4 regions of the Bermanella marisrubri genome follow, and region 1 is predicted to be linked to each of the others. Evidence: predicted binding sites of a transcription regulator. Region 1 holds the regulator's gene; each other region holds the start of a gene.
What was found. The regulator sigma-54, encoded in region 1, starts transcription at its own class of promoters, with help from an activator protein. The targets are predictions, from matches to a motif close to TGGCACNNNNNTTGCTNT.
Positions count from the first base shown of each region.

Region 2: HF888_RS02940 (CmpA/NrtA family ABC transporter substrate-binding protein) is a predicted target of sigma-54. The motif match lies at 2,403-2,420, and genes of this name have one in related genera.
Region 3: glnA (glutamate--ammonia ligase) is a predicted target of sigma-54. The motif match lies at 4,223-4,240, and genes of this name have one in related genera.
Region 4: HF888_RS12130 (flagellar basal body rod protein FlgF) is a predicted target of sigma-54. The motif match lies at 4,442-4,459, and genes of this name have one in related genera.

Region 1 covers NZ_CP051183.1:843,506-851,341, reverse strand. Annotated here, with positions in the region: gene HF888_RS03855 (calcium/sodium antiporter) at 1-283, shown strand, start outside; gene HF888_RS03850 (KpsF/GutQ family sugar-phosphate isomerase) at 299-1,267, shown strand; gene lptC (LPS export ABC transporter periplasmic protein LptC) at 1,267-1,836, shown strand; gene lptA (lipopolysaccharide transport periplasmic protein LptA) at 1,817-2,338, shown strand; gene lptB (LPS export ABC transporter ATP-binding protein) at 2,340-3,065, shown strand; gene HF888_RS03830 (RNA polymerase factor sigma-54) at 3,177-4,679, shown strand; gene hpf (ribosome hibernation-promoting factor, HPF/YfiA family) at 4,788-5,093, shown strand; gene ptsN (PTS IIA-like nitrogen regulatory protein PtsN) at 5,104-5,556, shown strand; gene rapZ (RNase adapter RapZ) at 5,599-6,453, shown strand; gene HF888_RS03810 (HPr family phosphocarrier protein) at 6,550-6,819, shown strand; gene mgtE (magnesium transporter) at 6,907-7,836, shown strand, end outside.
Region 2 covers NZ_CP051183.1:648,066-655,901, reverse strand. Annotated here, with positions in the region: gene HF888_RS02950 (nitrate reductase) at 1-1,445, shown strand, start outside; gene ppa (inorganic diphosphatase) at 1,563-2,099, shown strand; gene HF888_RS02940 (CmpA/NrtA family ABC transporter substrate-binding protein) at 2,475-3,848, shown strand; gene HF888_RS02935 (ABC transporter permease) at 3,915-4,913, shown strand; gene HF888_RS02930 (ABC transporter ATP-binding protein) at 4,923-5,738, shown strand; gene recJ (single-stranded-DNA-specific exonuclease RecJ) at 5,716-7,461, opposite strand; gene HF888_RS02920 (TonB-dependent receptor domain-containing protein) at 7,631-7,836, shown strand, end outside.
Region 3 covers NZ_CP051183.1:3,286,001-3,293,836, reverse strand. Annotated here, with positions in the region: gene glnG (nitrogen regulation protein NR(I)) at 1-611, opposite strand, end outside; gene glnL (nitrogen regulation protein NR(II)) at 638-1,735, opposite strand; gene HF888_RS15335 (DUF4124 domain-containing protein) at 1,984-2,529, opposite strand; gene glnA (glutamate--ammonia ligase) at 2,699-4,105, opposite strand; gene typA (translational GTPase TypA) at 4,611-6,434, shown strand; gene dtd (D-aminoacyl-tRNA deacylase) at 6,812-7,246, shown strand; gene HF888_RS15315 (hypothetical protein) at 7,331-7,836, shown strand, end outside.
Region 4 covers NZ_CP051183.1:2,615,727-2,623,562, forward strand. Annotated here, with positions in the region: gene flgJ (flagellar assembly peptidoglycan hydrolase FlgJ) at 1-467, opposite strand, end outside; gene HF888_RS12110 (hypothetical protein) at 612-929, opposite strand; gene HF888_RS12115 (flagellar basal body P-ring protein FlgI) at 956-2,041, opposite strand; gene flgH (flagellar basal body L-ring protein FlgH) at 2,092-2,763, opposite strand; gene flgG (flagellar basal-body rod protein FlgG) at 2,799-3,584, opposite strand; gene HF888_RS12130 (flagellar basal body rod protein FlgF) at 3,634-4,383, opposite strand; gene HF888_RS12135 (flagellar hook-basal body complex protein) at 4,781-7,836, opposite strand, start outside.

The DNA.
Region 1 (7,836 bases):
GGCTAGTGCCTTGAAGGGCCATCATGATATCGCCATTGGCAATGTTGTGGGCTCAAATATTTTTAATCTTTTAGCTGTCATGCCTATTCCCGGACTATTCGCTAAGACAGTAGTCGAGAGCGATGCGCTTTACCGAGATTACGGCGCTATGATGGGATTGACACTTTTCCTTATTGCATTTGTCTATATATTCCGTAAGCGAGGCCGAGTTGGCCGCAGTGCAGGTTCCATCATGCTGCTGGCTTACCTAAGCTATCTTGGCTTATTATTTGTTCAACATTAGTTTATTAAGTTGCCCATGAGTTTTAACTACATCGAATCAATCCAACGCACCATTGCCGATGAGCGCGACGCAGTAGATCAGCTATTAAAAAACCTGAATCACGAAGCACTCAACACTGCTTGCGACCTACTGCTTAATTGCCAAGGCCGCATTGTGGTAACCGGTATGGGTAAGTCTGGTCATATCGGTAATAAAATCGCCGCCACACTGGCCAGTACAGGTAGCCCTGCATTTTTTGTTCACCCTGGTGAAGCCGCCCACGGCGACATGGGAATGATTACCGAGCAAGACGTCGTCATTGCGCTTTCTAATTCAGGTGAATCCAGTGAAGTCACTACTCTGATTCCGCTGTTGAAGCGCTTGAACGTGCCTTTAATTTCTATGACGGGCAATGACACCTCCACGCTTGCAACAGGCGCTGATAGCCACATCAACGTGGGTGTAGAAAAAGAAGCTTGCCCGCTAGACTTGGCACCGACATCCAGCACTACCGTGGCCCTCGTCATGGGGGATGCGCTTGCTATCGCCTTGTTAGAAGCACGTGGTTTTACCGCAGAACAATTTGCCTTTTCCCACCCAGGTGGTTCTTTAGGCCGTAAATTGCTGCTGAAAGTCAAAACCATTATGCACTGTGGTAGTCAGATACCGCAGGTCAAACCGGATACCCTCGTAAAAGATGCCCTGATCGAAATGACGCAGAAAGGCCTTGGTATGACAACCGTTATTGACGAACACGGACAACTTAGCGGTATTTTTACCGACGGTGACTTACGTCGCACATTAGATAAAGACATTGATTTTCACACTACCCCTGTACAAGCTGTCATGACAACAGGCGTAACAACCATTGATCCAGAACGCTTGGCTGCCGAAGCTCTACAGGTTATGGAAGAGAAGAAAATCAATGCTTTAGTTGCCACTGAAAACGGTAAAGTTGCAGGCGTCATCAATATGCATGATTTACTGAGAGCTGGGGTTATTTAATGCGCAAGCGTTATATTGCCACTATTCTCATCGCCCTTACGGTCGTGGCCTATATGGCTCTTAATGACCGTCAGGGGGAAGAATATCACGATCAGGAACAAGCCAAGCTAGAACCTGATTTTATGGTTGAGAACCTAAACCTGCAAAATTATGGGGAAAATGGCGAGTTACGACAAACCGTGAAAGCAAAATCTGCCAAACACTTCCCTGCGACCGATGTTCAAGCCGAAATTGTAGCGTTTATTTCTCCGGACATTACACTCCATCAAGCAGATAAAAAACTTTGGCGATTGACAGCTGAAACTGGCAAATTAACAAATCAGCGCTACCTAAGCCTATCCGGTCGCGTTGCAATTAAACCTTTAGTTGACGCATCGACTCGCTTTAGTCTGAAAACCGCAACACTCAATATGGACTTAAATACACAAATCGCTAACACTGATTCTGACGTTATTATCGAAAACCCTAACACCCTGATCGAATCGACAGGACTGACACTAGATCTAAAAAAAGAAACCGTTCAGTTTATATCCAAGGTAAGAGGCTCACATGATCCATCCCATCAGTAATACCTTGATTTTAGTTTTAAGTTTTTGGGTGGCCGCTGTTCAAGCCTTACCCGAAGACACTCAACAAGAAATCCGTATCGCCAGCGACAAGGCCTTTCTCGACAAACCAAAAGGGGAATTAATCTACACTGGCAATGTGCGCTTAAACCAGGGTTCGTTGAAAATTGAAGCCGATAAGGTCACCATCATTCGTGATGAAACGGGTCTAAAGCAAGTAGTAGCGGAAGGCAAACCCGCGCGCTATGAGCAAGTGTTAAATCAAGATCAAGAAAAAACCAAAGCCTATGGTGAGACCATTATTTATCTAACAAAAAGCAAACAATTAACGTTGTTAAAAAATGCTGGCTTACAAAAACAAGGTAATGAATTCAGTGGTGAACGTATTGTTTATCTGATTGATCAGCAAAAAGTTAAGGCGGAAAGCCCACAAGAAGATCAGCGTATTCGCATGGTGATTCAGCCAGAACAACAAAAGAATTCCAGCGAAAGTACTAAGGAATAAAATGGCGATTTTAAAAGCACAAAATCTAGCCAAAAGTTACGGCCCACGCCAAGTGGTGGAAGATGTATCCATGTCCATTGAAAGTGGACAAATTGTTGGATTACTGGGCCCAAATGGCGCCGGTAAAACGACCTGTTTTTATATGATTGTAAATCTGGTTAACGCTGACAAAGGACGCATTGTCATCGATGACCAAGATATTACTGATCTACCTATGCATGGGCGCGCACAACGCGGAATCGGATATCTGCCGCAAGAAGCCTCTATCTTTCGCAAGCTAACCGTTGCCAATAATATTTTAGCAATTCTAGAAACCCGCAAAGATTTAAATAATAAGCAGCGCCAAGAAAAACTAGAAAGCCTTTTGGATGAATTTCATATTCAGCATATCCGTGATAGCTTAGGTATGGCTCTATCCGGCGGTGAGCGACGTCGTGTAGAGATCGCGCGCGCCCTAGCTGCGGAACCCTCTTTTATATTGTTAGATGAGCCTTTCGCCGGGGTAGATCCCATCAGTGTCGGCGATATAAAGAGCATCGTAAAACAGTTAAAAGAGCGAGGGTTAGGGGTACTGATCACTGACCACAATGTCAGAGAAACTCTTGATATCTGTGAAAAAGCTTATATCGTAGGTAATGGGCATATCATCGCCGAAGGTAATGCTGAGCAAGTACTCGCAAACCAGCAAGTAAAAGACATTTATTTGGGCGATGATTTTAAGCTCTGAGTATTTTACGGAGTTTAAACCTCGTCCTAATAAGTCTAGACTTGGTTCAAACTTCATGTATATTCAATAGTAGATGAATTGGTTTTTGCCACGGAATAATAAGCAGTATTTATGAAAGCGTCCTTGCAATTAAAAATGGGTCAACATCTTACGATGACCCCCCAGCTGCAACAGGCCATTAGACTACTTCAGCTTTCAACCATCGACCTCCAGCAGGAAATCCAAAACGCGTTGGATTCCAATCCATTACTGGACGTTGAGGAGGAATACGAAGGCGAAACACCCCAAGACCAATCAACACAATCGCAATCAGAGAATAAAGACACCGAAGCCAGCGAAAACCAAACACAGGAAAACGTTGGCGACGATGCAACTGCCGATAGTGACTGGAACGAAAATATTCCCGACGACTTGCCCACAGATAGCGATTGGGATGACACATGGCAAGCTTCAGCATCGCCAGCCAGCAGCAGCGAATCCTACAGCGGTGGCGATGACTTCGATTTTGACAGCCGCAACGGCAGCACAGATGATTTACAAGACCACTTACTGTGGCAATTAAACCTAACCCCGATGTCCGACAACGATCACATGATAGCCGTTAACATTATTGAAGGGGTTGACGATGACGGTTACTTAAAAGTAAGCCTAGAAGACATCCTCGCCAGTTTTGATCCGGAACTTGAGATCGAACTGGATGAACTTGAAGCAGTTCTGCACCTATTGCAACAATTTGAGCCCAGTGGTGTTTGCGCACGAGATTTACAAGAATGCCTCTCTTTGCAACTGAAGCAATTACCAAAAGACACCCCATGGTTAGATCTTGCACAGAAACTTATCGATAATCACATCGACCTGTTGGGCAGTAAAGATTACAGCGCATTGATGCGTAAACTCAAAGTCAAAGAAGACGAACTCAAAATTGTGATTCGAGGTATTCAAGAACTCAACCCTCGACCAGGCTCACAAATTGCCCCGCAAACCAGTGAATATGTCATCCCGGACGTCATTGTTCGACAGGTAAAAGGCCATTGGCGCGTGGAGTTAAATCCCGAAATTGCGCCAAAACTGCGTATCAATGACCACTATGCATCCATGGTCAAGCGCGCCGATAATAGTAGCGACAACAACTTTATCAAAGATCACTTGCAGGAGGCTCGTTGGTTCTTAAAGAGTCTTCAAAGCCGCAATGAGACGCTACTCAAAGTTGCTAGCAAAATCGTAGAATATCAACAGGCCTTCTTAGAAGAAGGGGATGAAGCTATGAAACCTCTTGTATTGCACGATATTGCAGAAGCGGTTGAAATGCATGAATCCACAATATCTCGTGTCACCACACAAAAATATATGCACACACCACGAGGTATCTATGAGTTAAAGTACTTCTTCTCAAGCCATGTGAGCACTACTAGTGGTGGCGAATGCTCATCTACCGCTATCCGCGCAATGATTAAAAAACTTATCGCCAGCGAAGCCGCTAAAAAGCCATTAAGCGATAGTAAAATCGCTGCGGTTCTCGAAGAAGAAGGCATCAAAGTCGCAAGACGTACTGTGGCCAAATATAGAGAAGCCATGCATATACCCCCCTCTAATGAACGCAAGAGGTTGGTATAACGAAAAATTGACTTGAATCGTCTCCGGTTTTAGCCGGTAGCCTATACTAAGATTAGGTTACCAGCACATTAACGCACCCTTTGGGTGCCGACAGTAGGAGCTACATATATGCAAATCAATATCAGCGGACACCATGTAGAAGTGACTGACGCCCTTCGCGACTATGTTCATTCAAAAGTCGAGAAGCTGGAAAGACACTTTGATAATATCACCAATGTTCAAGTAACATTGACCGTTGAGAAGCTCGTACAAAAAGCCGAAGCGACCGTCCATGCGGCTGGCGCCGAATTACACGCCAATGCCGATAATGAAAACATGTATGCCGCCATTGATGGCCTAACCGATAAACTAGACCGTCAATTAATAAAACATAAAGAGAAGATGGTTAATCACCGTCACGGAAATAGCCACTAATTTAATCCATATGTCTTCGAGTATTGCTCAAATTCTAACGTCAGAGCGCACCCAATGGGGTGCCACTTGCACCAGTAAAAAACGATTGATGCAACATATTAGTCAATTCCTAGCGGACAGCATCCAAGATGCAGACCCTAGTGAAATTTATGAGCGTCTTATCGCACGAGAGAAGTTGGGCAGTACTGGCATTGGAGAAGGCATTGCCATTCCCCATTCACGTCTAGCAGAGTGCCATGAAACTATTGGCGCTTTGTTCGTGCTGGAAACACCTATCGATTTTGATTCCATTGACCGCCAACCTGTAGACATTGTATTTGTTTTATTGGTGCCAGAAGAAGCCAATGAACAGCATTTAAAAACGCTAAGCATGCTAGCAGAGCAGTTTAGCCAATCGTCATTTCGTAATCGGTTGCGAGATGCACGGTCTACCAGCGAACTCTACCAGATTGCGGTACACTGATAGATTCTTAATGTTCGCAAAACATACTGATTAAGGTTTGTCATGAAATTGGTCATCATTAGTGGACGCAGCGGTTCTGGCAAGAGCACTGCGTTGAATGTGCTAGAAGATCTCGGCTTCTACTGCATTGACAATCTACCAGTCATGCTATTGCCTACCTTAATGCAACAAGCGAATCAGCAGGGCACCGGTCTTGTGGGCATGGCCGTCAGTATTGATGCTCGCAACATACGCTCTGAATTAGGTAATTTTGCCGACATCGTTAGCCAGCTGCCAAACGATTGCATCTTGGAGATCATCTATCTAGATGCCCATGTGGACACTCTGCTCACTCGGTTTAGCGCAACACGACGCAAACACCCTCTAACGGATGCCGATGTACCTTTATTTGAGGCAATAAATAAAGAGGTAGAGCTACTGCATCATATTGCCGACATGGCAGACCTCACCATTGATACCACCCATTTATCCATGCACCAACTGCGCACAATGATTAAAAACCGCGTGGTGGACAAAGATAGCAACGAGATGTCGATTCTATTTGAATCTTTTGGGTTTAAGCATGGCATACCAAAAGACAGTGACTTGGTGTTTGATGTACGCTGCTTGCCCAATCCTTACTGGGACCCTCAGTTACGCCACTTTACTGGGCAAGATCAAGCCATCATTGACTTTCTGAGCGATGAATCTTCTGTGAATGAAATGTATAGCGATATTGATGATTATCTACAGAAATGGTTACCAGAGTTTCAAAATAATAACCGCACATATATGACCATCAGTATCGGCTGCACTGGGGGCCAACATCGCAGCGTATACATGACAGAGCGTCTTTACCAAGCCTATGAAAAGCGCTATCAAAATGTTCAATTACGTCATCGTGAATTAAACCCATAAATAGCCCCATTAAAACCAATTTCCACCATTGCTAGACAGACCGCTTGGGGCTGCGCTATGGTTATTAATTATTAAAAGAAAAACGTGCAGCAGCCCATGCTAGAGCAATCCATTACGATTATTAACAAGCTCGGTCTCCACGCCCGAGCCGCGGCGAAACTTGTTTCCACCAGTAGCACTTATACGAGCAAGATTAAGATCAGCTATAATGGAAAAGAGGTGGATGCAAAAAGCATCATGTCAGTCATGATGCTAGCCGCGAGTAAAGGCAGTGAAGTTACGTTGCATGTTTCTGGAGACGACGAAAAAGCCGCAATGCAGGCCATAACGGATCTTATCAACAACCGTTTTGACGAGGATGAATAGTCTCGTAACGTCGGGCTTCATACACTAGCCATAGCTAGATTGTCACATTAACGGTACAATTCCCGCCTCTCGAAAGGATAGAGTTCTATGGCCAGAGGCGAATATCAGAACAGCAAATTACAACATCTTGAGTCTGCACTTGAAAGCGGTGCTTTGGCTCAAGTTCGCCGTATCCTCAACAGTGATTTGCAAGCCGCCGATGTTGCTCACCTTCTTGAATCCTCCCCCCCAAAAGAGCGTAAACTGCTGTGGGGATTGATCGACGAAGAGAACGAAGGTGACGTACTTCAACACCTAGGTGACGAAATACAAAGCTGGTTGTTAAACCAGATGTCCGTACAAGAAATGGCCAATGCTATTTCTGATCTAGATACGGATGACGTTGCTGACGTTCTACAAAATCTTCCTGATAAAGTGACTCAGGAAGTACTCACCACCATGGATGAGCAAGACCGCGACCGAATAGAAGCGGTCTTATCTTATCCAGAAGATACTGCCGGTGGTTTGATGAATACGGACACCATTACGGTGCGTCCTGACATTACTATCGAAGTAGTCTTACGTTATCTACGCCGCCACCGCAGTCTGCCTGATATGACTGATAGCTTGTTGGTAGTTAATCGCCGTGATGAATTCATAGGTAGTCTTCCCATCAATAAGATTCTTGTTAGTGATGGCGATACCACCGTGCGCGAGGTGATGAGTACAGATGTGGTCAGTATCGATCCTGAAACTACCGATACACAAGTGGCACAACTGTTTGAGCGTCACGATTTAATTTCTGCTCCAGTGGTTGAAAGTCACACGCATAAACTTTTGGGCCGAATCACCATCGATGACGTGGTTGATGTAATACGTGAAGAAGCCGACCACAGCCTCTTAAGCATGGCCGGTTTAGATGAAGATGAAGATACGTTTGCCCCGGCATTAAAAACCAGCCGACGCAGGGCCGTTTGGTTGGGCATTAATTTAATTACTGCATTTGTTGCCAGCGGCGTGATTGGTATGTTCCAAGAT
Region 2 (7,836 bases), 200 kb from region 1:
GCGCTTTAAATCAAGCTGAACTCGTTATCGTCAGTGACTGCATAGAAAAAACAGATACGACGGCATACGCTGATGTATGCTTGCCCGCATTAGGCTGGAGTGAAAAAGATGGCACAGTAACTAATAGCGAACGTCGTATTAGCCGCCAACGCGCGTTACTTGAGCCCCTAGGTGAAGCAAAACCGGATTGGTGGATCATCTGTCAGGTTGCGCAAGCCATGGGCTTTAAAGAAAGTTTTGATTATCCCGATGCAGCCAGCATCTTCCGTGAACACGCTCAGCTATCTGGTTATAAGAATACACCAGAAGAACGCCTGCGTGACTTTGATATATCTAGGCTGTCCAGCATCAGCAGTGATGACTATGACAACCTAAACCCTTTTCAATGGCCAATAAACGATTCATACCCACAAGGCCGTGAGCGTTTTTTTGCACAAGGCGATTTCTTTACCCCGGATCGTAAAGCGAATTTTTTGGCCATTGAACCCAACCTGCCAAAAGAAAAAACCAGTAAGCAGTACCCCTTAAAGCTCAATACGGGTCGTATTCGAGATCAATGGCATACCATGACACGCACCGCACTGGCCGCTCAGTTAAACCAGCATATTAATGAGCCATTTTTGCAAATGCACCCCACTGATGCTCAGCAACAAAATGTCCACACAGGTCAAATTGTTCAAGTGACAAGCCAATGGGGACAAATGCTGGCCAAGTTAGAAGTCACCGACAATGTTAAACAGGGTGATGTATTTGCACCCATGCATTGGACAGAACAATTGAGTTCAAGAGGCCGAATCAATACCGTAGTGAATCCTCACGTCGATCCTTTTAGCAAGCAGCCAGAGAGCAAGCACACGCCAGTGAATGTGCATGCCTTTGACTTATCCATGTATGGCTTACTTCTTACTCGACAAGATCTATCTGTTGTTGACTGTGCTTATCAGGTCAGTATTCGTGGTGCTCATAGCCAGCAATATCAGCTAGCTCACCACCAGTGGCCTAGTGATCCCGAACAACAATTACTTGATTGGCTCAATATTCGTTCCCAACAGGACCTGGAAAAGCGGGGTTGGCAATGGATTCATTTCGCCGATGCGAGACGCCGCAACCATCGACTTGCCATTCTTAATGAGCATGGTCGCCTAGAAGCACTGGCCATGATTCAATCCAGCGCTATTGACTGCTCTACCACCTGGTTGCAGCAACAGTTTGCAAAGGAATCTCTGTCTGGCCGCGATAGACAAGCCCTATTGAGTGGACACGCGCCTGCTGGAGAAGACGTGGGCAATATCGTTTGCGCCTGCTTCAGTGTCGGTAGTAAAACCATCGAAGGTGCCATAAAGCAAGGCTGTCGCAGCGTTTCCGCTGTAGGCGAGCGACTCAAAGCAGGAACCAACTGCGGTAGCTGCATACCTGAAATCAAACAGCTCATCGCAAAAGCCTAATATTGCCCGCTTCGGGCTGATTAGAGCTCTACTATGGTCGAGTCTAGCCCCCGACGCACGAGCACTGTATAATCGGCGCCGGTTTTTTATTCACTCTGACACATAGGCGAAACGAATATGAGTTTTGATCAGATTCCTGTCGGCAAAGACGCTCCAGACGATATCTACGTAGCGATTGAAATCCCTGCGAATTCCAGCCCTATCAAGTACGAAATCGATAAAGATATGGGCGGTGCGCTCATGGTAGATCGCTTCATGGCGACGCCTATGTTCTACCCTGCTAACTATGGTTTCATCAACAATACACTAGCAGACGACGGTGACGCTCTTGATGTGTTGGTTATTACTCCATACCCAGTACAAGCGGGTTCTGTGATTCGCTGCCGTCCGGTTGGCGTATTGAACATGACAGACGAAGCAGGTGAAGATGCTAAACTGGTTGCTGTACCTCACAGCAAGCTAACCAAAATGTATGACGACATCAAAGATATCAATGATGTTCCTCAGCTTCTGCGTGATCAAATTTCTCACTTCTTTGAAAACTACAAAGACCTTGAAACCGGTAAGTGGGTAAAAGTTGAAGGCTGGGGCGATGCCGATGAAGCACGCCGTGCTATCGTAGGTGGCATTGCAGCCTATAACGGTCAGAAGTAATTCCTATTATTACCAACTAGGCCATTCTAAAAATGCCTGATGTATTGCAGATACATCAGGCATTTTTTTAGTCATTCGATTAACGCCCTGTCTTGATACACATTACCCATACCCTTTGCCTCAATCTGGATCATTGTTGTCCACCGCCAAGTCTTCACACCACAAAATAACTGAGTATTCATACTAGAAAAATTGCACCAATATTTTTCTTCATGAACTTTTTAACACTCAAAAATGCACCAAATCAGTTACAAATTGCGGTTTATTAACTCAAAACATAGATTTTCATGAATTTAGTAAATGTGGCACAGACTTTGAGAAGTAAAAGTTAAACGCGCGCGATTAATTTCACCCGACTCAAAGAATGAGGAAATCATGAAAGCCAAATCTATATTAAAGCGATTTATACGCTATACCAGTTTAAGCGTCGGCCTTAGCGTCGGCCTAATGAATTCAGTCTCTGCCGACTATCCGGAGAAAGAAGACCTAAAATTCGGTTTTATTAAATTAACAGACATGGCACCACTGGCCATTGCGAAGGAAAAAGGATTCTTTGAGGACGAAGGCCTTTACGTACAATTAGAAGCTCAAGCGAACTGGAAAGTTTTATTGGACCGAGTCATCACAGGTGAACTAGATGGCGCTCATATGCTAGCAGGTCAACCACTAGGGGCGACCATTGGTTTTGGTACACAAGCTCACATCATTACGGCGTTTTCCATGGATCTAAACGGAAACGGTATTACGGTTTCCAATGATGTTTGGGAAAAAATGAAAAAAAACATTCCCCATAAGAACGGTAAGCCAGTCCACCCCATCAAGGCCGATTACCTAAAACCGATCATTGATGATTATAAAAAAGACGGTAAAGCGTTCAATATGGGCATGGTATTTCCTGTCTCTACTCACAACTATGAATTACGTTATTGGCTGGCAGCTGGCGGTATCCACCCAGGATATTATGCACCGCATAAAGGCGATAATAGTGGCACCATCAACGCTGACGCAATGCTATCTGTGACGCCGCCACCGCAAATGCCATCGACTTTAGAAGCAGGCACTATTGAAGGTTACTGTGTAGGTGAACCTTGGAATCAGCAAGCCGTATTTAAAGGTATTGGTGTTCCTGTGATTACTGACTATGAAATTTGGAAAAACAATCCAGAAAAAGTATTTGGTGTCAGCAAAAAATGGGCTGATGAATACCCAATTACTCACAAGTCTGTTGTAAAAGCGATGATTCGTGCGGCTAAGTGGCTAGATGATAATAACAATGCAAACCGCCCAGAAGCAGTCAAAATCCTTTCTCAATCTAATTACGTAGGCGCAGATTACGAAGTCATTGCAAACTCAATGACCGGCACCTTTGAATATGAGAAAGGTGACAAACGTGAAGTTCCAGACTTCAACGTATTCTTCCGTTACAACGCGACTTACCCATACTACTCAGATGCTATTTGGTACCTAACGCAAATGCGTCGTTGGGGACAAATTGCCGAACATAAAGATGACTCTTGGTACATGGATATTGCGAAAAAAGTTTATCGTCCAGACATCTATGCTGAAGCAGCTAAAGAACTCATTGCTGAAGGTAAAATGAACGCGGCTGATTTTCCTGACTTTGCGAAAGAAGACGGCTTTAAGCCACCACAAACTGAGTTCATAGACAACGTCACATATGATGGCAGTAAACCAAATGCTTATCTCAATAAATTAAGCATTGGCCTAAAAGAAAAAGACGTTCTTTAAACTTCCCAATTAACCACCGAGTTTTAGGGCTACTGGCTCTAAAACTCATCAATGAAGGGGCAGTATATGACCTCCATGATTGCACGCTCGCGCTGGTTGATGCCTTGGATAAAGCTATTCCAAGGACAAGATATTAAACAGCAAAGCAATATTTTACTGAAGTCTTTAGGCATACCTTTTCTTGCCTTCATTATCTTTTTATTCCTTTGGGACGTTGCAGCAAAAAGTGTCGTAACTTCTCTGGGTCAAGTACCAGGTCCAGCACAAGTATGGCAACAAGCTGGAGGCCTGTGGCAAATTTATGAAGATGAGAAAACGAAAGAAAAAGCATTTTATCAACGTCAAAACGAACGCAATGAAGCACGAATGGCTAAGGACCCCAATTATGAACCAAGGGTTCGTGAGTACCGTGGCCGTGTTACCTTCATCGATCAAATCATCACAAGTTTATATACAGTTTTTACGGGTTTTCTTTTGGCTGTATCAATCGCGATTCCACTGGGTATTGCGACGGGACTCAGTAAAACATTGAATACCGCCCTCAACCCAATCATTCAGATATTTAAACCGGTATCGCCATTAGCGTGGCTACCGATTGTTACCATGGTAGTGAGTGCTGTTTATGTAAGTGACGACCCATGGTTTGAAAAATCATTTGTCACATCTGCCATCACAGTAACCTTATGCTGTTTGTGGCCAACGTTGATCAACACCGCCGTTGGTGTTGCTAATATCAGTGAAGACTTAATTAATGTAAGCAAGGTTTTACGCTTAAACTGGTTCACAAAGGTTCGTAAAGTCGTTTTACCATCAGCACTACCAATGATGTTTACAGGCATGCGTCTATCTCTCGGTGTTGGCTGGATGGTTCTAATTGCAGCGGAAATGCTGGCGCAAAACCCTGGCTTAGGAAAATTTGTATGGGATGAATTCCAAAATGGTAGCTCTGATTCATTAGGTCGCATTATGGTAGCCGTGATAACTATCGGTTTTATTGGTTTTATATTAGATAGCCTCATGCTCATGCTACAACGCTGGGTATCTTGGGAACAAGCAGATAAATAGGTGAATACTATGAGTCAACATCATTTACTAATCGATCATGTTTCAAAAGTATTCCCCACCGCTAATGGCGAATTTGAAGCATTAAAAGACGTTAACCTTAAAATCAATAAAGGCGAGTTTGTTTCTCTTATCGGACATTCTGGCTGCGGTAAATCGACGGTGTTAAATATTGTTGCGGGCTTACAGCAGGCCTCAAAAGGCGGCGTCATTTTAGAAGGTAAGGAAGTGAATGAGCCAGGTCCTGAGCGTGCTGTTGTATTTCAAAACCATTCTTTACTGCCATGGTTAAGTGCCTATCAAAATGTTGAACTAGCGGTACAGCAAGTTTTCAAAAAAAGCATGTCGAAATCACAAATGCATGATTGGATAATGTATAACTTGAAGCTTGTACACATGGAACATGCGAAAGATAAAAAACCCAATGAAATATCAGGTGGCATGAAGCAGCGTGTGGGTATTGCACGCGCTTTATCGATGGAACCAGAGATTTTATTGATGGATGAACCTTTTGGTGCCCTTGATGCTCTGACACGATCTCACTTGCAGGACTCTCTTATGGATATTCAACGGGATCTAAAAAACTCAGTGATTATGATCACACACGATGTGGATGAAGCTGTACTTTTATCTGATCGGATTGTAATGATGACCAATGGCCCTAGCGCTACCATTGGCGAAATTCTTGAAGTGGATCTACCTAGACCTAGAAACCGCTTAGAGTTAGCAAACGATGCTCGCTACAACCATTTTCGCGCGGAGGTATTAACCTTTTTACATGATCGCCATAGTTTACCCAGCGAATCTAAATTGAGCGCAAGTGCCTAATCATTAACTGCACATTTTCTTGACCGCGAAACTCGTTGACGTCAAGATCAAATACGATATGGACTCGGCTCAGGTTGCTCACATCCTGGGCCGATAAACCATGGCGTTCAATTGAAAATAGAATAGCATCTAAATAGCGATGATGGTTTTTGCTCGCTAAGGTAAGCTTTAGATGATTTTTTTCAGATCCAATTAAGCGATAATTAATCACATCAAATTCACCATCAAAAATTGGCTCTGGAAAATTCTGCCCCCAAGGAGCAACGAACTTTAGTTGCCTTGCGATATGAACATTATAATCCTCATAGTTGGGTTCACCATCAGTGATGATCTCATTCACTAACATATCTGCTGTCATAATATCTCTGGCAACCTGTTCAAAACAGGTTTCAAACTCTTTTAAATGCTTTTGCTGAATAGATAAACCGGCGGCCATGGCATGACCACCAAATTTTTGCAGAACATGGGGGAGGCGTTTCGCTACAAGATCCAAAGCATCGCGCATATGAAATCCTGGTATAGAGCGGCCACTGCCTTTTATTTCAAACTCACCACTTGCTAATGCTTCATTAGTTACATCATCACTTGCAGGGGCGAAGGCAATGACTGGACGAAATAGTTTTTCTTTGATGCGCGAAGCTAATAAGCCCACAACACCTTGATGCCATTGCGGATGATACAAACAATAAGTCGCTTGTTCTTGTTCATTTGATAGACTGGTGGTTTCTAATATTTTAAGGGCCTCTTTTTGCATTTGACCCTCTACACTTTTACGATCTTGGTTTAACTCATCTAAAGTTTCGGCTATATGCACAGCACGAGTGAACTCTTTGGATAGCAGACATTCGATACCAATACTCATATCATCCATTCGACCAGCAGCGTTCAAACGCGGACCTAACGCAAAACCAAAATCTTTACTGGTCAGTAAAGGTGCTTGACGTTTAGCTACTTGCAAAAGTGCTTGAACACCAGGTCTTGCCTGCCCTGCTCGTATGCGTCTTAACCCTTGCTCTACCAATATCTGATTGTTCCTATCGAGCGGTACAACGTCCGCCACCGTCGCCAGCGCCACCAAATCCAAATACTGCGCCATATTTAAATTTTTTGCAGTTTCATCACCTAAATTCATTCGATGTGCGCGCAACGCACACATAACATAAAAGACGACTGCACACCCGCAAGCAGCTTTAGAAGGAAATAAACAATCCGGTTGGTTGGGATTCACGATAGCATCCGCATTGGGCAATGAGTCTGCAGCAAGGTGGTGGTCGGTAACCAAAACCTTCATTCCCAGTTCATGGGCTGTCTCAACCCCCTCAAAACTGGAAATACCATTATCCACCGTCACTAGTAAATCAGGCTGATACTGCTCGTACGCTAACTGCGCGATAGCACTAGAGAGGCCGTAGCCAAATTCAAATCGGTTCGGCACAAGATAATGTACCCAATGCGCACCCAACTGCTGCAATGCATCAACGGCGAGCGCCGTACTGGTGGCGCCATCTGCATCAAAGTCGCCGATTATGACAATGCGCTGTTGAGAGCGAATGGCGAACTCAAGCATTGCCACAGCTTGATCTATGCCTTTTAGTGCTTGATATCCAGCAAGCTGGTTAAGCGAAAAACTCAAGTCGCCTGTCTTAAGTCCTCTACTATCAAGAACTCGTTCAATAATGGGTAACTCAGGATTAGAAAAGCGACGCGTTATTAGGCTTGTCATTATCTTTTTTAAGTAGTGCTCACAATCGGTTAACGCAATCACCAAAACGATAATGGGATGCGCATCTCTAAAAAATAAAGTGTAACAAATGTAAAAGTACTATACATGAGAAGTAAATTGATGATAATGACACTCAAATACGACTGATTATCATTATGAGGTATAATTAATGCAGTATAAGAAACTACTTGCCATAGCGATTTCAAGCGCTTTTGGCTCCTCACTGATGGCTAACGAAGCTCCGACCAATGAGACAGAGCAGCCTGCTAAACAACATGAAACAAAGCTCAACATGGTAAAAGTGGTTGGTAAAGCGACATCTGGGATCGATGATCTAATAGACCGCGAAATGCTAGACAATGTTCAAGCGAACGA
Region 3 (7,836 bases), 1.1 Mb from region 1:
AGATCCTTTGGGATAGCCGCCATATTCAAGGCAACAAAAGGGTATTCACGGCGCGGACTATGTTTGTGTAAGGCATGAGCAACAAGTTCTTTACCTGTGCCCGACTCACCGTTAATTAATACGGTGATATTGCTTTGGCTCAAACGACCAATGGCGCGAAACACTTCCTGCATCGCAGGTGCTTCACCAATTATCTCTGTATGTTTATAAGGTTCGGCTGGTTGCTGTGCGTGGACTGCAGCATGTTCTTGACGATGATTAATTGCGCGCTTAATGAGCGCTACCGCTTCGTCGACATCAAAGGGTTTGGGTAAATATTCGAATGCACCCTGTTGATAAGAATTGACTGCACTGTCTAAATCACTGTGTGCCGTCATGATGATCACTGGAATATCCGGCTGAATCTCATGAACTTGTTTAAGCAGCTCTAAGCCATCCATACCCGGCATACGGACGTCGCTGACGATGGCATCAGGGGTTTCACGATTTAAAGCATTGAGAACTTTCTCGCCACTTTCAAAAGAATGACTTTCGATATTCTCCTGTTCGAGTGCTTTTTCGAGCACCCAGCGAATCGAGCGATCATCATCAATAATCCAAACTTTATTCATAACGTTTCTCAAGCCTTAAGTGATTTTCATCGAGCCCGCTCATAGTCATTAAGTGAGAGCTCAAGTGGTAAATAAATTGAAAACTGAGTACGGCCCGGTTCAGACTCACACTCGATAATGCCTTGATGTTGGTTCACGATGCTCTGAGCAATCGATAAACCTAGACCTGTACCTTCAGCGCGGCCGCTGACCATAGGGAAAAACAAGCTTTCTCGTATGTCTTCGGGAATGCCTGGTCCGTTATCAACAATAGATATGTGAAGGACTAAGCGATGCTTGGTGTGGCCAATAGTAAATTGACGTACAGTCCGCGTGCGTAAAGTTATTTGTGGAGAGCCTTCCGCGGATACATGCTGTAGTAATGCTTGCATGGCATTGCGAGCGATGTTCAATACAACTTGGATAAGTTGTTCTTTGTCGGCTAAAAACTCTGGAATGCTCGGGTCATAGTCTCGTCGTAGCTTAACTTTGCCTTCAGATTCAACACTGATTAGGCTGTGTACGCGTTCTAAAACTTCGTGAATATTGGTGTCTTCTCGCTCCAACAGTTTGTTCGGGCCAAGCATTTTGTCCACTAAGTTACGCAAGCGATCTACTTCATCAATGATGATTTGTGTGAATTCTTGTAGCTCCGAATTATCCAACATGCGCTCTAACAATTGCGCGCTACCTCGAATGCCGCCCAAAGGGTTTTTGATTTCGTGGGCCATGCCTCTCACTAAAGCTTGTGTCGTTGCTTGAGCTGAAATTAATTCCTCTTCTTTGCTAATGCGTAAAAGGCGATCACGGGCATGCATTTCTATGACGAGGCAAAGAGAATTATCAAATTCAACGGGGGAAACACTATAGTCTAAGGTAATAATGGTTTGATTCTGTAAGCGAACATGAGCTTCGCGTTTGGTGAAAGACGTATCCTCAGCGATGCTTTGTTCTAACGTTGAAGAAGATTCTAAAGAATCTAAGAAGAAATGTTTTACAGGCAGGCCAACGCAACGGCGTCCGCTTACCTGAAGCAAGGCTTCCGCAGCTGGATTCAGGTAGGTGACACACAATTGATCATCCACCACTAAAATAGCGCTGTCTAAGTGATTAATGAGTTGCTTATAAAATACAAAATCGGCCATAAATACTCGTTTTCCTTGGCGCAGACGGCTTTGATGAATAGCCAATAGTCTCGCCCCCGCAAATGCTTATTCGATTTGGGGTGCGCATCAAAAACGGGCTGCTAAGCCTAGTCTGCAATTATCAAGCCAGTGTCTTAGATGCACTATTTTCGCGTGCAGGCCGTGAAAACAACGTATATTTTGGCATTATCTGGGTGCAAAACGGCACTACCAGTTCTATGGTAGCACCAAAATAGTGCGGAATGTCTTTATTGAGTGCGCGGCCGATTGAGAATCGAGGGGCGCTGAACATGTATGCGCCGCTTTGGACTGGAAATGAGGCGTGTGCCCTGATGTTTGATTTCTGCTTTCAATAGGTGCGAACCGCGTCTAAGGTTTTCTAGTTGAAACTGTAGACTCGCTTCGGTAGATACTGGTTGGCTATTGAGGTACAGCGTAACCTCGTGGCCAGGTCGCAGGTTAGGCTCCACATGGAGTTGGATTGCTACATTGCCTGCGGCGCCAGATGTGATCATTTCATCCTCTTTTGGCGTTATGATTTCCAAGCGTCGATAGTTAAACGACGTTTCTTGCTTGTTTGCATTCTCGTCGACCTTGTTTTCATTTCCTTTCTTGTTGGCTTTTTTGGGCGAGCTGAATTCCTGAAGTTGGGGTAGAGCAGCCTCTTGCGCTTGCTCAGGAGGCTTATCGCCATATACACGGACGCCTTCTTCATTTATCCACGTGTAGACTTGTGCTTGCACAGTAATGGTGCAAAGCGAAATAAGGAGTATTAATAATAGTTGTAAAGGCATAGTGTATTTACAGATTGAAAGCGGCTAATGGTGATACTGTAAACTAATTTGCATAGTTGTGCTGGAAGTAATCAACGATATTGGTGGGTGTGATTACTGGCTTGCTTTTCAAGAATAAAAAAAGGCCGCCGAAGCGACCTTTCTTTTGCTCAGTAATCTTAAAGAAAGATTATAGAGAGTAGTACATGTCGAACTCAGCTGGGTGAGTCGTGTGTTCTACACGATACACATCTTCCATCTTAAGTTCGATGTAAGCTTCGATCATGTCTTTAGTGAACACGCCACCTTCAACCAAGAAGTCCATGTCAGCTTCTAGAGCACCTAGAGCTTCACGTAGGCTACCAGCAACTTGTGGGATCTGAGCTGCTTCTTCAGCAGGTAGGTCGTACAAGTCTTTATCAGCTGCATCGCCAGGGTGGATCTTGTTCTTAACACCATCGATACCAGCCATTAGCATTGCAGCAAACGCTAGGTATGGGTTAGCAGTTGGATCAGGGAAACGAGCTTCAACACGCTTACCTTTTGGAGATGCAACGTATGGAATACGGATAGAAGCAGAACGGTTGCGTGCAGAGTACGCAAGCATTACAGGTGCTTCGAAACCAGGGATCAGACGCTTGTAAGAGTTAGTTGAAGGGTTAGTGAACGCATTCAACGCTTTAGCGTGCTTGATGATACCGCCGATGTAGTAAAGAGCCGTTTCGCTTAGACCAGAGTAGCTGTCACCAGCGAATTGGTTTTCACCGTCTTTCCAGAAAGATTGGTGAACGTGCATACCAGAACCGTTATCACCAACCACTGGCTTAGGCATGAAAGTCGCTGTTTTACCGTAAGCATGAGCAACGTTGTGAACAACGTACTTAAGCATTTGAACTTCGTCAGCTTTCTTAACTAGAGTGTTGAATTTAACACCGATTTCGTTTTGGTTAGCTGTAGCTACTTCGTGGTGATGTACTTCAACATCAAGACCGATAGCCATCATGGTGTTACACATAGCTGCACGCATGTCGTGAGAGCTATCAACAGGTGGTACTGGGAAGTAACCGCCTTTAACAGATGGACGGTGACCCATGTTGCCGCCTTCCATTACTGCCTCTGTGTTCCAAGCAGCTTCTTCAGAGTTGATTTTGTAGAAAGTGCCAGACATATCAGCACCCCAACGTACATCATCAAAGATGAAGAATTCTGGCTCTGGACCGAAGAACGCAGTATCACCAAGACCTGTCGATTGTAGGTACTCTTCTGCGCGTTTCGCTACAGAACGAGGATCACGCTCGTAACCTTGCATGGTAGAAGGCTCGATGATGTCACAACGTAGACACAAAGTAGCATCTTCAGTGAACGGATCTAGGAAAGGAGTGGTGTCGTCTGGCAAAAGAATCATGTCAGATTCGTTGATGCCTTTCCAACCAGAAATTGAAGAGCCATCGAACATTTGACCTACTTCAAAGAACTCCTCATCAACATCCTTAGCAGGAATGGTAACGTGCTGCTCTTTACCTTTGGTGTCGGTGAAGCGTAAATCAACCCACTTCACATCGTTGTCTTTAATCAGCTTCAGAGTGTTCTCTGACATGTTGCTCTCCAATTGTTGAAGACGTTTAAGCGTCGATAAGTTTTAGGTATCTCTTTATCTCAAGGCTGCACAAGCGGCTAACTTGGTAATTAGTCCTGTGGTGCACTGCCCCAACTTAAAGCAAGACCTATGCCACCATTAGAAATGGCTATAGCTGCCCAGTTTACGGGAGCACAGAGGTACAAAAACCTTAGTCCATGCACTCAGGTTGTGCAATTGCCTGTAATGCGCACCATAAAAGTGCATGCATCTATATTTTTATGCACTGCACGCATGATTGGCATTAAAAGCCCGCACATTATAGGTTCATTGGCACGGGTCAAGTAAGGGGGAAGTGCGCTTTCTCGGGACATTTTTTACTTGCGGGCCGGCATCAGTCCAAAAAAGCCAGTTTAAACAAACGGTCGAATAAAAAATAATCAGATAAATATGGAGATTTCATAGCCTAGACCCCTTTAGGTGGCTATAATCGCGCCCAAATTTCAAACCACGTTGAATGAAGTAAATGATTGAGAACTTAAGAAACATCGCCATCATCGCCCACGTTGACCATGGTAAAACCACTTTGGTTGATAAATTGCTTGAGCAATCGGGCACCCTAGATCGTAAAGAGCAGGGTGGCGAGCGCATGATGGACAGTAATGATCAAGAGAAAGAACGTGGTATTACCATCCTTTCTAAGAATACCGCTATTAAATGGGGCGAATACCGCGTAAACATCGTGGACACGCCTGGGCACGCCGACTTCGGTGGTGAGGTTGAGCGTGTAATGTCTATGGTGGACTCTGTGCTTCTTATCGTTGACGCACAAGACGGTCCAATGCCTCAAACTCGATTTGTTACACAAAAAGCGTTCGATCGTGGTTTGCGTCCTATCGTTGTTATTAACAAGATCGACCGACCAGGTGCGCGCCCTGATTGGGTAATGGATGAAGTCTTTGACCTATTTGATCGTCTAGGTGCGACGGAAGAGCAGTTAGATTTCCCTGTAGTTTACGCATCGGCCTTAAACGGCATTGCAGGTAATGATCCTGATGAAATGGGTGAGGATATGGGTGCGTTGTTCGATGCGATTATTGAGCATGTGCCAGCGCCAGATGTTGATCCAGAGGGTGACTTCCAAATGCAGGTTTCATCTTTGGATTATGACCCATACCAAGGTGTTATCGGGATTGGTCGTATTACCCGCGGTACCCTTAAAACGAATCAGCCTGTTGCTGTAATTGACCGTGATGGTAAGAAGCGTAACGGTCGTGTGTTGGAAGTAAAAGGTTATCATGGCTTGAACCGCGTGGTTGTAGATCAAGCCACTGCTGGTGATATTGTTTGTATTACAGGTTTAGAGACGCTAAATATCTCGGATACATTGTGTGATCCTAACAACGTTGAAGCACTTCCTAAGTTGAGCGTAGATGAACCGACCGTAAGCATGACTTTCCAAGTAAACGATTCACCGTTTGCTGGTAAAGAAGGTAAATACGTTACCAGCCGTAATATTGCTGAGCGTTTAGAAAAAGAATTAATCACCAACGTTGCATTGCGTGTCGAGCCAGGTGAAAGCCCAGAGAAGTTCAAAGTGTCTGGTCGTGGTGAGCTTCACTTGTCCGTTTTGATTGAAAACATGCGTCGTGAAGGCTTTGAGTTGGCTGTCGGTCGTCCAGAAGTTGTGCAGAAAGAAATCGATGGTGTTATTCAAGAGCCATATGAGCAAGTGGTGATCGATGTTGAAGAAGAGCATCAAGGTTCAATCATGTCTGCCATGGGTGACCGTCGCGCGGAAATGTCGAATATGGTTCCAGATGGCAAAGGCCGAGTGCGTTTGGAATTCATGATGCCAGCCCGTGGTTTAATTGGTTTCCGTAACGAATTCATGACCATGACATCAGGTAGCGGTATTCTGACTAACGTGTTCGATCACTATGGTCCAGTTAAAGATACCGAAGTGGTATCGCGCCACAATGGTGTATTGGTCTCCATGGTGGCAGGTAAAGTATTAGGCTACGCCCTATTTACTCTTCAAGAGCGTGGCCGTCTATTCGTAGAGCCAAGCCAAGAAGTTTACGAGGGTCAGATTGTTGGTTTACATAGCCGTGATAACGACCTTGTTGTTAATCCAACAAAAGCCAAGCAGTTAACCAACGTGCGTGCTTCAGGTACTGACGAAGCCATTAACTTAACGCCACCAGTGAAGCATACGCTAGAGCAAGCTTTAGACTTTATCGAAGATGATGAGCTAGTGGAAATTACGCCAGAAAGCATTCGCTTGCGTAAGAAGTTGTTGACTGAGACTGAGCGTAAGCGTGCTAACAACGCTGCCAAGAAAAAATAATTCCTAGCTGCATCGATCTGGCTTCGTTAAAAGCTTTTTCGGTGTGCTCACGTACACACAACGTACGCTGCGCGCCCTTAAAAGCTTTTGCCTTGCCAGATCTTCTTCGCCTACGGAATTACATTATCAGTCATTAGCTTTCTCAATTACGCTGATAAAGTTGCCTTGCATTAGCGGACTCGCACAACGCTTTTATGAGATAGCAGGCAGTTTCGGTGTGCTGTTGGAATTAAATGATCAGGTGGCGCGTCGCATAACGCTTTTAATGGGCGGTTGATTGCTTGATAGTTTCGAAAACCTCAATGTGAAAGCATTGGGGTTTTTTATGGCAAATTCGTTACCATTTATTTTTGTGTTTTTTAGGGTGGAGAGTTTTTATGAAAGCTCTGATTCAGCGTGTTAAACATGCCAAGGTTGAAGTGGACGGAGAGATCACTGGGCAAATCGATCAAGGTATTTTAGTACTTTTAGGTGTGGAAAAAGATGATACTCAAGAGCATGCAGATAAGCTGCTGCAGAAGCTCTTAAAATATCGTATTTTTGCTGATGACGATGACAAAATGAACTTAAACGTTCAGCAGGTTGGCGGTGCTTTGCTGGTGGTTTCTCAATTTACATTGGTAGCCGATACACGGAAAGGCACACGACCGGGCTTTTCAAAAGGGGCTTCTCCTGAGTTAGGTGAGAAATTATATGACTATTTTGTAACTCAAGCTCGCCCTCATCTTCAAACTGAAACGGGTCGCTTTGCTGCCGATATGCAGGTATCACTACAAAACGATGGCCCTGTCACATTTATGTTGGAAGTGTAAATATCGTTTGCGTTTACAGTATTTTGAGACTAAAAACCACTATAGAAAATGCATTTCGTATTTTCATGATTAGGGTTTGGATCCGTGACTCGCAAGCTTCCCTCTGGTTTTCTTGAACTTCTCTCTTCACTCGTGCGCCAGCCAAGTGTCGTTGGCGCAGAGCATGCTTTTTATCGAGTATTACAGCGTGAGCTAGAAGATCGTGGTGCTGAGGTGACTTGGTACGAAGGCGTGTTAGTGGCCCATGGTAAGCAACCTGATGCGTTATATCTTTCAGCACATATTGATCGACACGGATTGATGTGTACTGGTCCAAATGAATTTCAATACGCTGCATTTGTGGCTGGTGCAAGAAGTGACTTGTTAGGCAACTCTGTGAGCGAGTTGCTTATGAATAAAGTTGCACAGCGATTTCACGGGCAAAGTGTATATGCATATGAGCCTTGGTCGGGTGCGTATCGAGGTCAGGGTAAAATAGAATCCTGTTATGTTTGTGAATTTCGCAACAACCTAATATTCAATGTGTCTGGTCTAGAGCATTTGGTGGCAGGCACACCGGTTGCTTTCAAGGATAAGCTCTCAGTCAACAA
Region 4 (7,836 bases), 1.7 Mb from region 1:
CTCTTAATATCATCTTTTGTATCAATCGATGGTCTCAGTTTATTTTCTTTCACCGAATCGAGATCTTTTTCAATATCGCTACTCGGTTTTTGTGTCACACCATTAAACTGTCGGATCGCTTCATTAACTTGTCTACGTGTTTCATTTTCCCCAACATTAAACTCTTGCTTCATCTGACGATAAATACTATCTGCTAAACCGACACCTTTCCCTTTACTCATGGACAGTGCCAACTGATCATCATGCATTTGACGATAAAACTTGGATTCATTGGTATTGAGTGGATTGCCTTCCTCAAATACGGCATTCGCATCACGCATACTTTTGAGCATCATTTTGATAAACATCGACTCAAATTGCTTCGCCACTTCCTTCAACGCAGCATCTTGGTTTTCATTACCAAGCTGAGTAATCTTATTTAACGAAGATAAATCGTTATAGTTGTAGGTATTGGTTAATGCGTTCATGGCATCGCCCAGAAATTAGATATTTATCTTGGTAAACTGCAATCACTGGGCCAATATGGATAAATGCGCGATTAATAGGCATTTGGAGAAGATTTGGATAAATTTAAAGGACGTGAAGCGGAAAAAGCGGCAGTGTATGACCGCTTATTTATTTTGGGAAATTCGGGTATATAAACGCATTCTATTAGGAATCTTTTTGTGTTTGATCAGCTCGTTTCCCTTCTTATTGCGCACTTCGTCTATTTCTTTTTCTAAGGCTTGAGTGCTCTCTAGAATTGCACTTAATAACTCAAGGTCTGTGTTGTCTAAATCATTTTGATACTTTGAAAACAGTTCTTCTATGAGTGATTGCCTTTGCTTCAATAAGTGATCAAGTGTTGCAGGGCTGCCACCATGGGACTGCTCAACCACAGCATCATGTTTTTTCTTTAGTTCGCTAATCAGATGTTGTTTTTCCGTCATTTATGACTCTCGATGTCATTCGCCGATTAAATCACGATGAGTTCTGCATTCAATGCGCCGGCTTGTTTAAGGGCTTCTAAAATAGCCATTAAATCTCCTGGGGCTGCGCCAACCTCGTTAACTGCTTTAACGATCTCATCTAAGGACACACCGGGATCAAAAACAAACATGGGGTTGCCTTCTTCATCGATATTGACGTCTGCATTAGGAACTACAGCGGTTTCACCTCCAGCTAGGGCATTGGGTTGATTCACCTCAATATTTTCTTTCACCGTTACTGTAAGGCTGCCATGTGTAACAGCAACCGGATCAATTTTCACATGCTTCCCAATGACAATGGTGCCCGTGCGACTATTGATGATCACTTTTGCTGTCGCTTCACCCGGCGTCACTGTGAGGTTCTCAATGAGAGATAAAAAAGAAACTCGCTGGTTAGGGTCACGAGGTGCACTTACGCGTACCGACGTAGCATCTTGTGCGTAGGCCGTTTCTGGTCCAAGTAAATCGTTAATTGTGTCGGCCATGCGTTTCGCTGTTGTAAAATCTGGTCGGTCTAAGTTCAAGATAAGGCTGTCACCGCGAGCAAACGCATTCGGTACAGGGCGTTCTACTGTGGCACCGTTTGGAATACGCCCAACACTTGGCACATTTACCGTAATACTAGAACCATCATTTCCTTCTGCACCAAAACCGCCTACCACCAAATTACCTTGAGCCACTGCATACACTTGACCATCTGCACCTTTTAAAGGAGAAAACAGTAAAGTACCGCCGCGTAAACTTTTTGCATTGCCGATGCTAGAAACAGTCACGTCAATCGATTGGCCTGGTTTGGCAAATGGCGGCAAACTTGCCGTTAGCGACACTGCCGCGACATTTTTAAGTTTAGGGTCCGTTCCTGGCGGAACAGAAATGCCAAACTCTTTCATCATATTGTTAAAACTTTGATTGGTAAACGGCGCTTTATCACCACTGCCATCCAACCCTACCACCAAACCATAACCAATGAGTTGGTTCGAACGAACGCCAGCAACCGATGTAAGATCCTTGATTCGATCAGCAAGCGTTGTCAGGCTCATAAAGCATGTCAGTAGTAGAATAATGACTTTCATAATGTTTCTCTTGTGTTAAGCGTTTGTATCGCTCCGAAATTAAACCGTAGCTAAAACGGCCACCATTGGCTGGTAAAGAAACGATCAAGCCAGCCAGGCTTGCTAGCATTATGCACGTATCCCGTACCACCATAACTAATGCGTGCATCAGCCAATTTATGAGATAAAACCGTATTATCCGAGCTAATATCTTGAGGGCGAATCAAACCCTTAACACGGATAAATTCATCTCCTTGATTTAAACTAAGCCATTTTTCACCACGTATTTCTAACACACCGTTGGGTAAAATATCACTTATGGTAACGGTAATCTGACCTTGCAAACTGTTGCTTTGATCAGCGTCACCGGACCCATCGAAAGCACGCTCTGCCTCAAAATCATTTTGTAAGAAATCCAATCCTTGTCCAAAAATACTGGTCGGTACGACATCTATTTCACTATCTTTTGTAGTAGACGCTGAGTTTGATTTGGACGCATTAGTTTGCTCTTGCAAAATAATCGTCACGATATCGCCAATCCGTCTTGAGCGCTGGTCTCCATATAACGCCATGGAGTAATTTGCCTGATAAATGGAGCCATTATTTTCTGCAGGTGGTTTAAGCGATTGTGCAGGCACTGGTGCAAAGTTCGGATCATCTGGCTTCTCATCCATAGGAACAATGGTGCTGCACCCTTGCAGTATAGTCATAATCGCAAATAGTGAGATGAATCGATTATTCATAAGACACTCCTTTAATTAGAACCTTGTGCTCCTAATTATGTATTCTGAGCCAAGTATTGAAGCATCTGATCAGCACTGCTGACGACTTTTGAGTTCATTTCATAAGCCCGCTGAACGGTGATCATTTTGACCATTTCTTCGACGACTTTCACATTGGAGTTTTCTAAAAACCCTTGCTCAATTGAGCCAAAACCATCTTCGCTTGCGACACCAATTTCTGGCGCCCCACTTGCTGCAGTTTCAAGAAAGAGATTACCGCCCACAGCTTGTAACCCAGTAGGGTTGATAAAATCTACCACATCGATCTGACCAATTTCTTGCGGCGTAGTATCTCCAAACTGAGTGACAGAAACGATACCATCTCGACTAATGGTCATAGTATTGGTTTGGTCAGGTATCGTAATATTGGGTTCTAATAGATAACCTTGGGAGTTCACGATATTACCTTCTGCGTCCATGTGGAACGTGCCATCACGGGTATAGGCAATTTGTCCATCCGGTAAAGCAATTTGGAAGAAACCGCGACCATTGATCGCTAAATCCAATGGCTGAGAGGTTTCCTCTAAACTACCTGTTGTATGAATTTTTTGTGTACCAGCGACCTTCACACCCGTACCTAACTGCAAACCACTTGGTAAGCGGCTGTCTTGACTTGATAGAGCACCTGGTTGACGTTGAATTTGATAAATTAGATCCTCGAATACGGCACGGTCTTTCTTAAAACCGGTCGTTGATACATTAGCTAAGTTATTTGAAATTGTGGTCAAACCATGATCTTGAGCATTTAAACCGGTTTTACTGACCCAGAGTGCTGAATGCATTGCTGCCTCCCGTTTACACTTTTATGCTAAAAAGCGCGAACTATCTTATTTATTGAATTTCCATTATGGATGCAGTGGTTTGAGCATTTTCATCCGCCGTGCTCATCATTTTCACCTGCATTTCATATTGACGGTGCAATGACATAATCTGAGTCAAAGAATGTACCGCGCTTACATTACTGCCTTCTACGTATCCCGATGCTACCTGTACCGTTGGATCCGCTGGTTGAATCGCACCCGGCTCTGCATCCCGCAGCCGGAACAAACCATCTTCACCTTTTTCCATTTGTGTTAAGTCAGGGTTTACCAATTTGATTTGTTCAATACCCGCAATAACCGCAGGTTCCTCGCCAACACCTTGAATAGAAACGGTGCCATCTGCTGCTATCTGTACTTTTTCATAAGGTGGTAAAACGATGGGACCGCCAGCACCGATAAGTTGTTGATTTTGACCATTCACCAAACGCCCCAAACCATCCACTTGGAAATCACCACGGCGCGTGTACGCTTCATTACCGTTAGCGTCTAGCACCGCAAACCAACCTTGATTATCGATTGCTAAATCAAGGTCGTTCCCAGTTTCAACAAGAGGACCTGGATTAAAGTCACTAGCGGGACGTTCTTCCATGGCGTATGCGCGTGTTGGATAGTAGTCGCCAAATACCGGCATTGAGCGAGCTTGTTCAAAATCACGACGAAAGCCAGTCGTGGATACATTTGCCAAATTATTGGCTTCGGCAGTTTGTCCGAGAGTATTTTGCTTCGCCCCTGACATGGCGATATACAAAGCACGATCCATAATATTCACCCTTTTATTCACCGCAAAGAGCGGCAAACGTTTATGTGTTATTTAGGAAATTGCAAAGGGGATGCCAAGTTCGGAGGTGGGCTTGACTGAGAAACCATCCAACGGGTTTTCACCTGAAAAATGGATTCCCGATCAAGTCGGGAATGACGGGGACTAAAGCGACAATAGTCTTTGCATTACGGGTAATACAGCCACAATGGTGTAGGGCATGACTGATCGTGTCATTCTCAGCTTGACTGAGAATCCATCCAATGGGTTTTCACCTGAAAAATGGATTCCCGATCACGTCGAGAATGACGAATAGAAATCAACATGTAGAAACAAAAGCTAAAAAAGGACGACGGTTGCCGCCCTGTTTCCGCTTTTTTAGAAAAATACCACTCAGCTACTATAACTGAATAATAGTCTGCGTCACGGTATCGGAAGTCTCGATAGTTTTCGCGCTTGCCTGGAAGTTGCGCTGCGCGATAATCAAACCGACGAGTTCCTCGGATAAGTCCACATTACTATCTTCCAATGCTGAAGAACGCAGGTTACCAAAGGTACCCGTACGAGGTGAACCTACGGTTGGTGTGCCTGACTCAAAGCTTTCACCCCACGCCGTATCACCCAAGGGGATGAGGCCCTCTGGATTTTTAAAACTAGCAAGCGCTACTTGCCCTAAGACTTCAGCTTGTCCGTTCGTAAATCGTGCAAAGATAAATCCGTCTGCATCAATCTCTAGTCCGGTTAGTCGACCAGTTGTATAACCGTTTTGACTCACTTCTGAGACACTGAACGGACTACCAAACTGACTAGAGTCCTCAAGCAATATCTCGAAGTTTGAATTTGTTGGGGGATCATTTAGTGGTAATCCTCCCTCCAAAACATTTTGCGATTTAAGAGCACCGGTTGGAGAACCCTCTTCATCCACTGGATCCCAGTTTGTGACAAAAATTGGACCCGTAGATTGTTGGTCAAATGTTCCGTCTGGGTTGAAGAACAACTCTTGGCGGAATTGTGTAGGCTCTAAATTGTCTGGGAATGGCAGTGTTGAGTCAGGATCACCGACATCTTTGCCATCAATTTGTACATACATCGCCCATACGTTTTCTTCATTAGGACGAGTAGGATCCAATGGCTCACGCACAAAGTACTGAGTCATAATATGACTATTACCTAAACTGTCATAGATTGTTGTCGATGTAGCGTGGTTGTATGTATCTTGATCTTGAGCATCAAAAACATTCAAAACATAATCTTCAAATTCATCTTCACTCAGCGCGCCAAATACCCCAGAAACCGAAGGTATTGGATTGGAAATCGTATAGCCTTCATTGAAAATAAATTCGATTGTGCCACCTACCACAGCAGCAGTATCAGCAGTGGCCGTCCCGCCTAAAACAACTGGACCCGCATTTGCCGAACCTTGAATAACGAGACTATCAGTCACAGTTGGCGAATCAATCTCGACTTTAATATCGCGACCAATACTATTTTTGATGATCATGTCGCCGTTTTCGTTCAACTCAGCTGAGAAGCCAGGCAATGTAGTTGTAGTCAAACCATTAATTTCTTCAACCATATCGGCTAAGCTAGTAGATTCCAGCTCTTGGCCATTGAGTGTTACCTTCATATTATTGCCGGGATTATTATAACCAGACAATGGAATGGTTAACTCCGAACTAGCTGAAGCAGTGACACCCGCCTGACGATTAAAAATACTAGCAATTTCATTTGCTTCTGCATTTTCTTCAGTCGTGATTTCAATTTCATCGCCTTCAGGCGTTGTCAACGTCACCGTTTGCGCTGGATATTCATTGTTTACGCCTTCAATACCTTGGGTTAGTAGACTGTTATCGTCTTCATCAATTTGTATAAGGCCATACATTTCGTCTGTTGTGACGTCGTCGCCAGTGGCAATAAAATCAGAAATCGTAATTGTCGAAGCTTCACCTTCTTCTGTCGCGACGAATCTAAGCTTGTATTCAGGTGGTACCACTCGTGGTTCTATCTCAACTGCTTCGGCTCGCACCCCAATGAATGCATCGCTATCGAGACTATTAATTTGTCGATTAATAGATGCCGCAACTTGCTGAACACTTCGATACTCTTCATCCAACGTAATCGTTGTAGTGCCTGAACGATTATCTTCATCGGGCGCTGGAACAGTCAATGTGACTCGGAAAGAATTTGAACGATCAATCTCGTCGGTTCCAAGGAAAACCGATGGATTATCCAATTCCAATGCTTCTAATGCACTTAGACCTTGAGCTGCCGACAAACCAGTACTTGGCGTAAACGTTACACCATAACCAACACCCTCTTCGGTGTTAGTGAAAACTAATTGACCACCAACCGCTTGCACGGTAACACGTCCAGCCAAACCATTTGCACCGGTCCGTAAATCAATTTCGGTTTGTATAGCGGATGCTAAATCATCCAATGTAGCGTAAGTGCCTTGGGGAATAATAATATTATAAGCATTCGAGTCATCGGCAGCTGTAGGGCCCGTTACTTGAATACGAAACTCATTGTTTGGATCAATATCGGCATCACCTGTATCAGTGCGATTAGTTGTAGCGAAACCGATATTGTTTAAGTTGTAGGTGGAGCTAGCAGCATTAGGCACTAAAACAATGGTATCGCCGTTATCCGCTGTATTCGCTGTCAAAGACATAGGATGACCTGGGCTGACATTGAGTAAACCCGCCAACGCACCAGCACCGATTTGACCTTGAATTTCTGCCCGTAATTCTTCCATGGTTACATTGTTGATATCGGCCGGTACAGGCGCCTCAACACCATCCGTTAACTGAGCATTATCTAACGTGATTGTCTGTGTCGTAGTCGTACCGTTAATGTCCGTTACTTCGATGTCAAAAACAACACTGTTAGCACCACCAAAGTCACCAATTACCGTACCGCCATTGGCAATTGTTGACGATAATTGCGCATGATCACCAGCAATAAAACCAGTCATAGCAAGAGGCGGTGTGGCTGTTGTACGCGTTGTTGTAGATGTGCCAGGAATACTTCTAAAGTCAGCTGTCAACGGATTTGAGCCAACAAATAATCGGTTCCCAGCTACACCCGCCGTCACATTTGTATTTGCCGCAGGGTCACCAAACAAACCATTCCATGCACCTGTAGGTGCTGTTACAGAAAAGCTTGTGCCAGTGGTCGCATCGAAACCCGCTCGTTCAATGACTAGGTTCGTACCCGCAACGAGCGGCGCAGTTAATGGTGACTGATTCGTGCTGACTTCAAATTCATTATTACCAAATACTGCATCGATTTCGCTCTGCAATGCGTTCAAAATATTCTGTAAATGCTGAGTAGGAGTTGCACCAATTGTCACGGTACCAGCAGGAATATTGATGACTTGTGCGCCAGTGCCATCAAAAGGATCAATCGTAACACCAAAGGCACCTGGATCCGTTTGCGCAACCACGTTAGCTTGAG